DNA from 3 places in the Streptomyces sp. NPDC107500 genome. Region 3 is predicted to be linked to each of the others. Evidence: riboswitches for the same ligand, from Rfam matches in the RefSeq annotation. Region 3 holds a riboswitch; each other region holds the start of a gene.

Region 1 (4,269 bases), on a different contig from region 3:
GTGCCGTAGGCGGCGTACGGGGCGACCCGGACGGGGCCGCCGAGGGCGGCGGTCATGTAGTGCACGGGCGGCAGTTCGGGCACCAGCAGCGAGACGGCGGTCGCGTGCACGGCGTGGGTGTGGACGACGGCCCGGGCGGCGTCGTCCGCGCGGTACACGGCGAGGTGCAGGGGCAGTTCGCTGGTGGGGAGGAGGGTGCCGAGCACCTGTCGTCCGTCGAGGGCGACGCCGGTCACGTCACCCGGCGCCAGACGGTCGTACGGCACACCCGAAGGGGTGACGAGGACCGTGTCGCCGACGCGCACCGAGACATTGCCGGAGGTACCGACCACGAGCCCGTCCGCGACCGTGCGCCGGGCCGCCGCGACGAGGTCCGTCCAGGCCCGCTCCTCGTCCGGGCCGGCAGCCCGTCCGACCCGCGAATACGTCACAGTCACCGTCTCCTCACGAGCGCTCCCGCGCCTCTCCGGGCCGGTCGCCGGCCGGTCTGGCGGTGATCCTGCCAGGGGCGTCTCCGGAGAGCACCGGGACGGCCACGCAGAGGGAGGCGGCGACGCCGCTTCCGGTCACCGCGACGCCCTGCCCAGTTCATCTTCCGTTCACCATGGTTACCTACGTTCGTCCAGCCAATGACCTCGAACGATTGCCTGGGTAAATGGAAAGCTTCTCGCTGATCCTCGCGATTGTGGTGGTAACCGCACTCGCGTTTGATTTCACGAACGGTTTCCACGACACCGCGAACGCGATGGCAACGACCATTTCGACCGGTGCGCTCAAGCCCAAGGTGGCGGTGGCGATGTCCGCCGTCCTCAACCTTGTAGGCGCCTTCCTCTCGGTGGAGGTCGCCAACACGATCTCCAAGGGTCTCGTCGACGAGACCGGCATCCGTCCCGAGGTCATCTTCGCCGCCCTGGTCGGCGCGATCCTCTGGAACCTGCTGACCTGGCTGGTCGGCCTCCCGTCCAGTTCCTCGCACGCCCTGATGGGCGGTCTGATCGGTGCCGCGGTCGCCTCGGCCGGCGTCGGCGCCGTCAACGGCGACGCGCTCGTCACCAAGGTGCTGATCCCCGCGATCGCCGCCCCGATCGTCGCCGGTGTCGCGGCGCTGCTGGGCGCGCGGCTGACCTACCGGCTCGGCCGCCGGGCCGACGGCAAGGCCGCCGCCAAGGGCTACCGCGCCGGGCAGATCGCCTCCGCCGGGCTGGTCTCGCTGGCCCACGGCACCAACGACGCCCAGAAGACGATGGGCATCATCACTCTCGCCCTGGTCGCCGGCGGCGCGCTCGCCCCCGACTCCGACCCGCCCCTGTGGGTCATCCTCTCCGCGGGCATCGCCATCGCGCTCGGCACCTACCTCGGCGGCTGGCGCATCATCCGCACCATGGGCAAGGGCCTGACCGACCTCCAGCCGCAGCAGGGCTTCGCCGCCCAGACCAGCGCCGCGACGGTCATCCTGGCCTCCTCCCACCTCGGCTTCTCCCTCTCCACCACGCACTCGGTCTCCGGTGCGGTGATGGGCGCCGGCCTCGGCCGCAAGGGCGGCGTGGTGCGCTGGTCCACGGCCACCCGGATGTTCGTCGCCTGGGGTCTGACGCTGCCGGCCGCGGCCCTGGTCGCCGCGATCGCCGAGTGGGTCTGCCGCATGGGCGACTGGGGCACGGCCTGCGTCGCGGTCTTCCTGGTCGCCTCCAGCGCCGCCATCTGGAAGATCTCCCGGCGCGAGGTCGTCGACCACACCAACGTCGTCGACCCCCACGAGCCCGAGTCGGCCGGTGTGGTCACCACGGCGATGGCCGCCGTCTCCCCGCCCCCGGCGCACCTGGCCGAGGAGCTGCCGGCCGACCCGTCCGAGGCCAGGCCCGCGTCGGCCGCCACCACCGTCTGAGCCCGCGTCCCGGGTACGAAGGAAGCGAACCCCCATGAGCATCGACTGGGCAGCACTGGGCTCCGTCTTCGGCGTCAGCCTCGTGGCCACCGTGGCCCTGGTGGGCCTGTTCACCCTCGGCATCGCCGGCCTCTCCCGCCAGGAGCGGGCCACCGCCGCGGGCGGCTCCGCGGCCCTCGCGGTCACCGGCGCGTACGCGTGCTTCGCGGCCTGCGCGGCGGCGGTGGCGTACGGCATCTATCTGATCGTCGCCTGACCCACGGCACACCCCGGGGCGGAGCGCGGGACGGACTCGGACCGTCGCGCGCCCCGCCCCTTCGTGTACCGGCGCGCACCACCCGTGTGTGGGGCTCGGCACACTCCCCCGCCGCAGGTCAACGCCAGGTTGACGGGTGTTCTCGCGCCGTGGTGGACTTCCGGGGCCACTTACGGCGGCAGGAGAGGAAGCCCGGTGCGATTCCGGCGCGGTCCCGCCACTGTGACCGGGGGTCAGACCCCGGTAGCCAGGAACTCTCACCGCCGGACTCTTCGAACCAGGGCGTGGACACCCTGAGTGAGGACGCGACGCGATGCCCGGCTGCCGATCGACGTTCAGTACCAGGTGCTCTCCTGCCCGTGTGACCGGCTGAACCCGTGCGTGCCGGACGCGTCTTCGCGTACGGCGCCGCCGCCGGGCTGCTCGGTGACCTCCTCCTCGGCGACCCGCGCCGCGGACATCCGGTCGCCGCGTTCGGCCGCGCCGCCGGTGCCGTGGAACGGGTGCTGTGGCGTGACCACCGGGGCTGGGGCGCGCTGCACACCCTGGTGTGCGCCGGTGGCGCCACCGCCCTGGGCTCGGCCGCCGCGCACGCCGTACGCCGCTCCCCCGCCGCCTCGGTCGCGCTGACCGGCGCGGCCACCTGGGCCGTGGTCGGCGGTACGTCGCTGGTGCGCGAGGCGCTCGCCATCGGCCGGGCCCTGGAGGCCGGGGACGTCGAGGCGGCCCGGGCGCGGCTGCCGCACCTGTGCGGGCGGGACCCGCAGTCGCTGGACGCCGACGGGATCGCGCGGGCGGTCGTGGAGTCGGTCGCCGAGAACACCTCGGACGCCGTGGTGGGTGCCCTGGTGTGGGGTGCCGCCGGCGGAGTGCCGGGGCTGCTCGGCTTCCGGGCGGTGAACACCCTGGACGCCATGGTCGGCCACAAGTCGCCCCGCTACCGGCGGTACGGCTGGGCCTCGGCCCGCCTCGACGACCTCGCGGGCTGGCCGGGCGCCCGCCTGACCGCCCTGCTGGCCATAGTGGCCGGCGGCGATCCGCGGGGCGCCGTACGGGCCTGGCGCGCGGACGCCGGACTCCACCCGAGCCCCAACGCCGGTCCCGTGGAGGCGTCTTTCGCGGGCGCCCTCGGAGTGCGGCTCGGCGGGACGCTCTCCTACGGCGGGCGGGTCGAGCACCGGCCCGTGCTCAACGGGGCGTCGGGGCGCGCCGTCCGGGCCGGTTCCGGCGACATCGAACGGGCCGCACGGCTCTCCCGGCGCGTGGGAGGGCTGGCGCTCGTCGCGTGCGTGGGCGCCCGGCTGCTGGTGCGCGGGGCCGTCAGGAAGGGACGTACGTCATGAACGGTGGACTCCTCGTCGCCGGCACCACCTCCGACGCCGGCAAGAGCGTCGTCACGGCCGGGATCTGCCGCTGGCTGGTGCGCCAGGGCGTGAAGGTCGCGCCCTTCAAGGCGCAGAACATGTCGCTCAACTCCTTCGTGACGCGCGAGGGGGCGGAGATCGGGCGGGCCCAGGCCATGCAGGCCCAGGCCTGCCGGGTGGAGCCGACCGCGCTGATGAACCCGGTGCTGCTCAAGCCCGGCGGCGAGCGCAGCAGCCAGGTGGTGCTGCTCGGCAGGCCCGTCGGCGAGATGACCGCCCGCGGCTACCACGGCGGGCGGCAGGAGCGGCTGCTCGGCACGGTGCTCGACTCGCTGGCCGAGCTGCGCGGCACCTACGACGCGGTGATCTGTGAGGGCGCGGGCAGCCCGGCCGAGATCAACCTGCGCCGCACCGACATCGTGAACATGGGGATCGCGCGGGGCGCCGGGCTGCCCGTGCTGATCGTCGGCGACATCGACCGCGGGGGCGTCTTCGCCTCCTTCTTCGGCACGGTGGCGCTGCTCTCGCCCGAGGACCAGGCGCTGGTCGCCGGGTTCCTCGTCAACAAGTTCCGCGGCGACGTGTCGCTCCTGGAGCCCGGCCTCGACATGCTGCACGGCCTGACCGGGCGGCGGACGTACGGGGTGCTGCCCTTCCGGCACGGGCTCGGCATCGACGAGGAGGACGGTCTGCGGGTCTCGCTGCGCGGCACGGTGCGGGAGTCCGTGGTCGCGCCGCCGGTCGGCGAGGACGTGCTGCGGGTC
Region 2 (4,269 bases), on a different contig from region 3:
CCGCCGGCCCTGCACGGCGCCGCCGGGTCGTTCCGAGCCTGCGGGGCGCCGGGCCCACCGGCCACGCGGGTCCGCCGTACGGGTGAACGGCTCGCCTACGTGCGCATGCGGCCGTGCGCCCCCTCGCGTTAACTGAGCCGCACCCGCGGGAGCGGACGAAGGAGGGCACGTGACGAGTCGGCCGGCGCCGGCGAACGCCGTCCCGGGCCGGGCCGAGCAGTCGCTGCGGCAGATGCTGCTGAGCCCCGGCTACCGGCGGCTGTTGCTGCTGTGCGTGCTGCTGGGGGTGCCGATCGCGCTGGCCTGCTTCTTCTTCGTCGGCCTCCAGCACCAGTTGCAGCACTGGGTGTGGACCTCGCTGCCCGAGGCGGCCGGTTACGACACCCCGCCCTGGTGGTGGCCGCTGCCCGCGCTGGTGCTGGCCGGGCTGATCCTCGCGCCGATCGTGACCCGGATGCCGGGCGCGGGCGGGCATCTGCCGGTGAACGGCCTGGGCGGGCCGCCCGTCGGACCCAAGGCGCTGCCGGGCGCGGTCCTGGCCGCGCTGGCGACGCTGCCCCTCGGTGTGGTGCTGGGTCCCGAGGCCCCGCTCATGGCGGTCGGCAGCGGACTCGCGCTGCTGGCGGTGCGGCGGCGGGCGGGAGCGGGCGGCGACCAGCGGGCCGGGGCGATCCTCGCGACGGCCGGCTCCACCGCCGCCATCTCCACCATCCTCGGCGGTCCGGTGGCCGCGGCCGTCCTGCTCATCGAGGGCGCGGGGCTGGCCGGGGCGCAGATGGTGGTCCTGCTGCTGCCCTGTCTGCTGGCCAGCGCCACCGGCTCGCTGGTCTTCACCGGCTTCGGTCAGTGGACCGGACTGAAGATCGGCGCGCTCGCCCTGCCCGACCTGCCGCCGGCCGCCAACCCGGACGCGGGCGACTTCCTGTGGGGCATCCCGACGGCGGCGCTGATCGCCGTACTGATCACGCTGGCCCGTGAGCTGGGGCACCGCACCGTCTCGTGGACGCGCCGGCACACGGCCGTGCGCACGGTCGCCTGCGCCACCGCGGTCGGGGTGTGCGTCGCCGCGTACGCGCTGATCACCGGCCGCTCCCCGGCCGAGGCGGCACTCTCCGGGCAGGCCGCGCTCGCCCAGCTCGCGGCCGACCCGCACGCCTGGCCGGTGGGCGCGCTGATCGCCCTGGTCGCGTGCAAGGGGCTGGCCTGGGGCATCGCGCTGGGCAGCCTGCGCGGCGGTCCGATCTTCCCGTCCGTGCTGCTGGGCACGGCGACGGCGATGGCCTGTTCCGGGCTGCCCGGCTTCGGCGTGACCCCCGCGCTCGCCCTCGGCATCGCCGCCGCGGCGGCCGCCGTGACGGGGCTGCCGCTGTCCAGCGCGGTCCTCGCGGTACTGCTGACGGGCGGGGACGCGTACGACCAGATGCCGCTGATCGTCACCGCGTCGGTGGTCTCCTTCGTCGTCTCCCAGCTCGTGCGCCGGACGGAACCGGAGGCGGCCCACGCCCCGACGACGGGAACGACCGGGTGACGGAGCGCCGCACCGTACGGACCCGTTCCGCCTGGCGCGCCGCCCGGCCCTGGGCCGTACGCGTCTGCGTCGCGGTGGCCGTGGTGGTGGCCTACTTCCTGCTCCCCCTCGACCATCTGGGGCCGCACCGGCCGGTGCTGAGCTGGGTGCTGTGCGCTCTGCTGCTGGCCGTCGTGGCCGCGCTGCTGCTCCGGCAGATCCACCACGTCCTCGTGGACCGGCCCGAGACCAAGCCCGGCATGGTCATCACCCTGCTCATCATCCTGTCCGTGCACATCTTCTCGGCCACGTACTACGCCCTGGCCAAGGAGCCGGGCGAGTTCACCGGCCTGCACACCCGTGTCGACGCGCTCTACTTCACGGTGGTCACCCTCGCCACGGTCGGGTACGGGGACATCACGCCCAGCGGGCAGTCCGCCCGGATCGTGACGATGCTCCAGATCGCCTACAGCTTCGTCTTCCTCACCGCCGCCGCGACCGCGCTCAGCACGCGGGCGCGCGCGATGGTGGTGCGGCGCACGGAACGGGACCGGACCGGCTGAGGGCGACGTCTCCGCAGCCCAGGGCCGGTCGTCCGGATACCCGCCGGCCGGGGCCCGCTTGTCACCGCACCGGTGGGAGCACTACTGTCGCCACGCCTTGGTGAACGGGAAATCCGGTGTGATGCCGGTGCGGCCCTCGCCACTGTGAATCGGGAAGTCCGGCTCCGGCCCCTCGTGGGCAGCCACTGGATCCTTGTGATCCGGGAAGGCGTTGCCCGGACTGCGTTACCCGTCAGCCAGGAGACCGGCCAAGGCGCGTCGTCCATCCACGAGGTGCTGGAGAGGGTCTGCTGAGCCATGCACATAGCCGAGGGCTTTCTGCCACCGGCGCACGCGATCGCCTGGGGTGTCGCGTCCGCGCCGTTCGTCGTCCACGGAGTCCGGTCACTCACCCGTGAGGTCAGGGAGCACCCGGAGAGCACGCTGCTCCTCGGCGCCTCCGGTGCCTTCACGTTCGTCCTGTCGGCCCTGAAACTGCCCTCCGTCACCGGGAGCTGCTCCCATCCGACCGGCACCGGTCTGGGCGCCATCCTCTTCCGGCCGCCGATCATGGCGGTACTGGGCACCATCACCCTGCTCTTCCAGGCGCTGCTGCTCGCCCACGGCGGGCTGACCACGCTGGGCGCCAACGTCTTCTCGATGGCGATCGTCGGTCCCTGGGCCGGGTACGGCGTCTACCGGCTGCTGCGCCGTTACGACGTGCCGCTGATGGTCGCCGTGTTCTTCGCCGCCTTCGTCGCCGACCTGTCCACCTACTGCGTGACCAGCGTGCAGCTGGCGCTGGCCTTCCCGGACCCGAGCAGCGGATTCACCGGCGCCCTCGGCAAGTTCGGTTCCATCTTCGCCGTCACGCAGATCCCGCTCGCGGTCAGCGAGGGCCTGCTCACGGTGATCGTGATGCGGCTGCTGGTGCAGTCCAGCAAGGGCGAACTGACCCGGCTGGGCGTACTGCTGACCCGGTCCGGCAAGACCCCGTCCGACGAGCAGGAGGCGGTGGCCCGATGACCCGCAACGCGAAGATCAACGCCCTGCTGCTGCTCGCCGTGGCCGCGCTCGCGGTGCTGCCGCTGGTGCTGGGGCTCGGCGACCACAAGGAGGAGCCGTTCGCCGGCGCGGACGCGGAGGCGGAGACGGCGATCACGGAGATCGAGCCGGACTACGAGCCGTGGTTCTCGCCGCTGTACGAACCGCCGTCCGGGGAGATCGAGTCGGCGCTGTTCGCGGTGCAGGCCGCGCTCGGCGCGGGCGTGCTGGCGTACTACTTCGGTGTGCGCCGAGGCCGGCGGCAGGGCGAGGAGCGCGCGGCGGCGGCACTGCGGGACACCCCCGAAGGGGACTGAGTGCTGCCGATCGACGCGGCGGCCCACAGCAGCCGGTGGCGCCGCCGCCACCCCGTGGACAAGGCCGTGCTCGGTCTCGGCCTGACCGTGCTCGCGATCTCGCTGCCGCCCTGGCCGGGCGCGGCGCTGGTGCTGGTGACGGCGCTTGCGGTGCTGCTCGGCCCGGCGGGGGTGCCCGGACGGCGGCTGTGGCGGGCGTACCGGGTGCCGTTGGGCTTCTGTGTGACGGGCGCGCTGCCGCTGCTCGTCCAGGTCGGGGGCGCGGACGGGTTTCTGACGGTGGCGCAGGGCGGGCCGGTGCGCGCCGGTGAGCTGCTGCTGCGGACCTCGGCGGCCTCGCTCGGGGTGCTGCTGTTCGCGTTCACCACGCCGATGTCGGACCTGCTGCCCCGGCTGGTGCGGGCGGGGGTGCCCGCGCCGGTCGTGGACGTGGCGCTGGTGACGTACCGGATGAGTTTCCTGCTGCTGGACTCGGTGCGCCGCATCCGGGAGGCGCAGGCGGCGCGGCTCGGGCACACCACCCGGGCCGCGACCTGGCGTTCGCTGGGCGGGCTCGGCGCCACGGCCTTCGTGCGGGCCTTCGACCGGGCGGCGCGGCTCCAGTCCGGGCTCGCGGGCCGCGGCTACGACGGCACCCTGCGGGTCCTGGTGCCCGAGGCCCGCGTCTCCGTGGCCTTCACGGCGGCGAGCGGCGCGCTGCTGGCGGCACTGGCCGCCCTCACCCTCGTACTGGAAGGGCCGTTGTCGTGAAGGGAACGAGCGAGGCCACGGCTCAGGCGCTGGTCGCCCTGCGGGGTGCGGCCTTCGCCTACGAGGAGGGCCCGGACGTGCTGGCCGGGCTGGACTTCTCGGTGCGCGA
Region 3 (4,269 bases):
TGGCCTTCAGGCCCGTGCGCAGGAGGTCGGCGGCCTCGTCGGCGCTCGGGACACGCGGGGAGTGGATGTCGTAGACGCCGGGTCCGGCCTCCCGCGGGTAGCCGTGGGCGGCCAGTTCGCGGGCGACCTGCATGTGGCTGCGGGCTGCCTCCAGACTGATGACGTCGGCGTCGAGGTCGTCGATGGCCTGGACGATGTCGCCGAACTCCGCGTAGCACATGTGGGTGTGGATCTGGGTGTCCGGACGCACCCCGCTCGTGCTGAGCCGGAACGCCTCGGTCGCCCACGCCAGATAGGCGGCGTGGTCGGCGGCCCTCAGGGGCAGGGTCTCGCGCAGCGCGGGCTCGTCCACCTGGATGACCGAGGTGCCGGCGGCCTGGAGGTCGTTCACCTCGTCGCGCAGGGCGAGGGCGACCTGGCGGGCGGTGTCGCCGAGCGGCTGGTCGTCGCGGACGAAGGACCAGGCGAGCATGGTGACGGGCCCGGTGAGCATGCCCTTGACCGGGCGATCGCTCAGGGACTGGGCGTAGTTCGTCCAGCGCACCGTCATCGGCTGCGGGCGGGAGATGTCACCGGCCAGGACCGGCGGACGGACGTAGCGGGTGCCGTACGACTGGACCCAGCCGTGCTGGGTGGCGAGGTAGCCGGTCAGCTGCTCGGCGAAGTACTGGACCATGTCGTTGCGCTCGGGCTCGCCGTGCACCAGGACGTCGATACCGGTCTTCTCCTGGAAGGAGATGACCTCCTGGATCTCCGACCGGATGCGCTCCTCGTAACCGGCCGCGTCCAGGCGCCCGGCGCGCAGGTCGGCGCGCGCGGTGCGCAGCTCGGTGGTCTGCGGGAACGAGCCGATGGTGGTGGTCGGCAGCAGGGGCAGCCCGAGGTGGGCGCGCTGCGCCGCGGCCCGTTCGGCGTACGGCTGGGAACGGCGGGTGTCGGCGCTGGTCACGGCCTCCGCACGGGAGCGGACGGCAGGGTCGCGGGTGATGGGTGAGGTGGCCCGGGAGGCGAGGTCGGCACGGTTGGCGGCGAGTTCGCCGGTGATGCTGTCGGTGCCCTGGGCGAGGCCCCTGGCGAGCGTGGCGATCTCGGAGGTCTTCTGCCGGGCGAACGCGAGCCAGCGCAGGATCTGCGGGTCGATGTCCCGCTCGAGGGACGCGTCCAGCGGGACGTGCAGCAGGGAGCAGGAGGCGGAGACGTCGACACGGTCGGCGAGCCCGAGAAGGGTGCCGAGTGTGGTCAGGGACTTCTGCAGATCGTTGATCCAGATGTTGCGGCCGTTGACCACACCGGCGACCAGGCGCTTGCCGGGCAGTCCACCGACGGCGGCGAGCGCGTCGAGGTTGGCGGCGGCGGCCTCGGTGAAGTCCAGCGCCAGCCCGTCCACCGGTGCCTTGGCCAGCATCGGCAGGGCGTCGCCGAGCCGGTCGAAGTACGAGGCGACCAGCAGCTTCGGACGGTCGGACAGGGCGCCGAGATCACGGTAGGCGCGCTCCGCCGCGTTCAGCTCGGCCGGGGTGCGGTCCTGCACCAGGGCGGGTTCGTCGAGCTGGACCCATTCGGCGCCGGCCGCACGCAGGTCGGCGAGGACCTCGGCGTACACGGGAAGCAGCCGGTCCAGGAGCGTGAGCGGCTCGAAGTCCGCGGGCACGCCGGGAGCGGGCTTGGCGAGCAGCAGGTACGTGACGGGGCCGACCAGGACCGGACGGGCGGTGAGGCCCTCGGCGAGAGCCTCCTTCAGCTCGGCGACCTGCTTGGTGGAGTCGGCCGTGAAGACGGTGCCGGGACCGAGTTCGGGGACGAGGTAGTGGTAGTTCGTGTCGAACCACTTGGTCATCTCCAGCGGCGCCACGTCCTGGGTGCCGCGGGCCATCGCGAAGTAGCCGTCCGTCGCGTCGGCGGCGACGGCGGCGCGGTGCCGTTCGGGGATCGCGCCGACCATGACCGTGGTGTCGAGGACGTGGTCGTAGTACGAGAAGTCACCGGTGGGCACCTCGTGGATGCCGGCGTCGGCGAGCTGCCGCCGGTTGTCGCGCCGGAGTTCGGCGGCGGTGGCGTGGAGGGCGTCGGCGTTGACGCGGCCCTTCCAGTAGCCCTCGATGGCCTTCTTCAGTTCACGGTTCTGACCCTGGCGGGGGTAGCCGTACACGGTGGCCCGTGCTGCCGCGGCTGCGGACTTCGCTGTCACGGAGATCTCCTTCGCGAGATGAGTCCCTGAGATCCCGGGGACGGAACGAGAGCGCGAAGGTCGTGGCCGGCCGGACGGTGACGACCCCGCGCGGCAAAGGCACGGCCGTTCCGTCTGGTGCACGCCGACCCGCCCTCGAGGTCACCGGGATGTCCGCGCGCGGAACGGTCCGCACGCGGGCAGTTGGCAGGTCTTCGGACTCGCGGGCACGCCCTCCGTCCGGAGGACACCTACTGGCCGTCGCTTCCCGGGCCCGGTACGTCGGACCCAGTGCGTATGACGGCGGTCGTTCCCGCTCACCGCTGCGGGGCAGTCCCGGATTCCCACCGGGTTCCCTCTTACGACACCCCGCCTGGCGGACGGGGCGAACCAGCTGCACCGTTCACCCTACCGGGGACCACCCCGGAATCGTCCGGACGCGTCCGGCATGCGGACGGTGCGACGGGACACGCCGTCGGCGGACTACTGCTGGGCCCAGGTGCTCCGGTCCTGCCCCGGCGCGTCGGCGTGCCGCGGGCAGGCCGTGTCGTGCGCCGAGCCCAGCGAGGTCCACCACACCTCGCAGCAGTCGCCGCCCACGGCGACCCGGGCGGCGGCGGGACGGGTGCACTCCTGGCCGTGCACGGCGCCGTCGGAGTGCCGCCAGAAGGCGCAGCAGGGGGCGAGAGGGACCGGCTGCCGGTGAGGCGGGCGGGCCAGGAGTTCGGCCCGGCGCGCCAGGACCGTCCGCCGCCGGTGCTCGGCTCCCTCCCGGGCCGCGCACCAGGCCATGACCGCCGCGGCGTAGAGACCGGGCAGGGCGAGCCAGGGGTGGTGGCTGCCCCCGTACCAGGCGGCGGCGAGCAGGAGAACGGCGGCGGCACGGCACCCGCGTGCGGTGCGCAGGCTCGGTGTCACAGGAGACTCCCGTGGTCGGCGACGGAGAAGGTCCTCAGGACCCCCGTATGCCCGCGGTTCGCGGACCTACGTCCACCAATCGCGCCGGTCCGCGCCCGGGCGGGGCCCGAGCCGCGTGGCGGGGCGGAAATTCCGTTGCGGGTGCCCGCCGGTGCCCCCGATTCTGCTCTCATGTCCACCGCCGACCTGCGGCCGGCCACCCTTGCCGACGCGCCCGCCATCACCCAGCTCCTCAACGAGATCGACCGGATCGAGATCGGCCGCCCCGAGACCGACCAGCACACCGTCGAGGCCGACCTGAAGCATCCCGAGACGGATCTGACCCGCGACTCGTGGCTCGCCTTCGACGGCGGCCGGCTGGTGGCCTACGGGCTGCTGTGGGACGAGTCCGGCGGCGAGCGCGTGGACATCGACCACTACGTGCTCCCCGACCACCAGGGCACCGGCCTGCGGCTGCTGGCCGCCATGGAGGACCGCGCCCTCGCCAAGGCACGGGCCAACGGGGCCGCTCGGGCCGTCGTCCACCTGCACCTCAACGCCCGGCCCACGACCGACACGGCGCTCCTCGCGGAACGGGGCTGGCGGGTCGTCCGGTCCCACCACGTCCTGCGCCGGGCGGTGGACCCGGCGGCCGACCTGCCGCCGCGGGCCCCGGCCGGGGTGGCCGTGCGCGCCTGCGCGACGGAGGCGGACCGTGTCCGGGTGCACGAGCTGTACCAGCAGGCGTTCGCCTCCCACTTCGACTTCCAGCCGCGTCCGTACCGGCTCTGGCTCAGCGACATCGACGCCGAGGGGCTCGACTGGTCCCTGGTGTGGATCGCCGCCACCGACGACCTGGGGGACGCCGGTTTCCTGCTGGCCCGGGACGACCGCGAGGCCATGGGCTGGATCCGCGCCCTCGGCGTGCTGGACGCGGCACGGGGGAGGGGCCTGGGCGGATTCCTCCTGCGGCACGCCTTCGCGCACTTCGCCGCGCGGGGCCGGGACACGGTGGGGCTCGGGGTCGACACGGCCAACGCCACCGGCGCTCCGCGCCTCTACGGCCGCAACGGCATGACCGTCCACTTCGCGGTCGACACCTGGGAGGCAGTCATCGGCTGACGCCCGGTGCGGCACCGGGCGGCGGTCCGCGGCGTCGGCCCGGCGCGTCAGACAACCATCGCGACCGTCACCGCGCCGAGCAG

What was found. Region 3 has a riboswitch for cobalamin ahead of metE (5-methyltetrahydropteroyltriglutamate--homocysteine S-methyltransferase). Riboswitches for the same ligand answer to the same signal wherever they lie in the genome.
Region 1: it holds a riboswitch for cobalamin, as region 3 does, so the genes downstream of both, ACZ67M_RS05865 (cobalamin biosynthesis protein) here and metE (5-methyltetrahydropteroyltriglutamate--homocysteine S-methyltransferase) in region 3, are expected to answer to the same signal.
Region 2: it holds a riboswitch for cobalamin, as region 3 does, so the genes downstream of both, ACZ67M_RS10390 (energy-coupling factor ABC transporter permease) here and metE (5-methyltetrahydropteroyltriglutamate--homocysteine S-methyltransferase) in region 3, are expected to answer to the same signal.

What each region holds. Positions count from the first base shown of each region.
Region 1 is NZ_JBVJPF010000001.1:1,317,614-1,321,882, reverse strand. It holds gene ACZ67M_RS05880 (class II aldolase/adducin family protein) at 1-431, opposite strand, end outside; gene ACZ67M_RS05875 (inorganic phosphate transporter) at 656-1,885, shown strand; gene ACZ67M_RS05870 (hypothetical protein) at 1,920-2,141, shown strand; cobalamin riboswitch at 2,278-2,417, shown strand; gene ACZ67M_RS05865 (cobalamin biosynthesis protein) at 2,519-3,484, shown strand; gene ACZ67M_RS05860 (cobyric acid synthase) at 3,481-4,269, shown strand, end outside.
Region 2 is NZ_JBVJPF010000002.1:977,850-982,118, forward strand. It holds gene ACZ67M_RS10380 (chloride channel protein) at 233-1,528, shown strand; gene ACZ67M_RS10385 (potassium channel family protein) at 1,525-2,070, shown strand; cobalamin riboswitch at 2,152-2,337, shown strand; gene ACZ67M_RS10390 (energy-coupling factor ABC transporter permease) at 2,368-3,075, shown strand; gene ACZ67M_RS10395 (energy-coupling factor ABC transporter substrate-binding protein) at 3,072-3,410, shown strand; gene cbiQ (cobalt ECF transporter T component CbiQ) at 3,411-4,160, shown strand; gene ACZ67M_RS10405 (ATP-binding cassette domain-containing protein) at 4,157-4,269, shown strand, end outside.
Region 3 is NZ_JBVJPF010000007.1:453,206-457,474, reverse strand. It holds gene metE (5-methyltetrahydropteroyltriglutamate--homocysteine S-methyltransferase) at 1-2,188, opposite strand, end outside; cobalamin riboswitch at 2,357-2,577, opposite strand; gene ACZ67M_RS28525 (hypothetical protein) at 2,651-3,085, opposite strand; gene ACZ67M_RS28520 (GNAT family N-acetyltransferase) at 3,257-4,186, shown strand; gene ACZ67M_RS28515 (TSUP family transporter) at 4,234-4,269, opposite strand, start outside.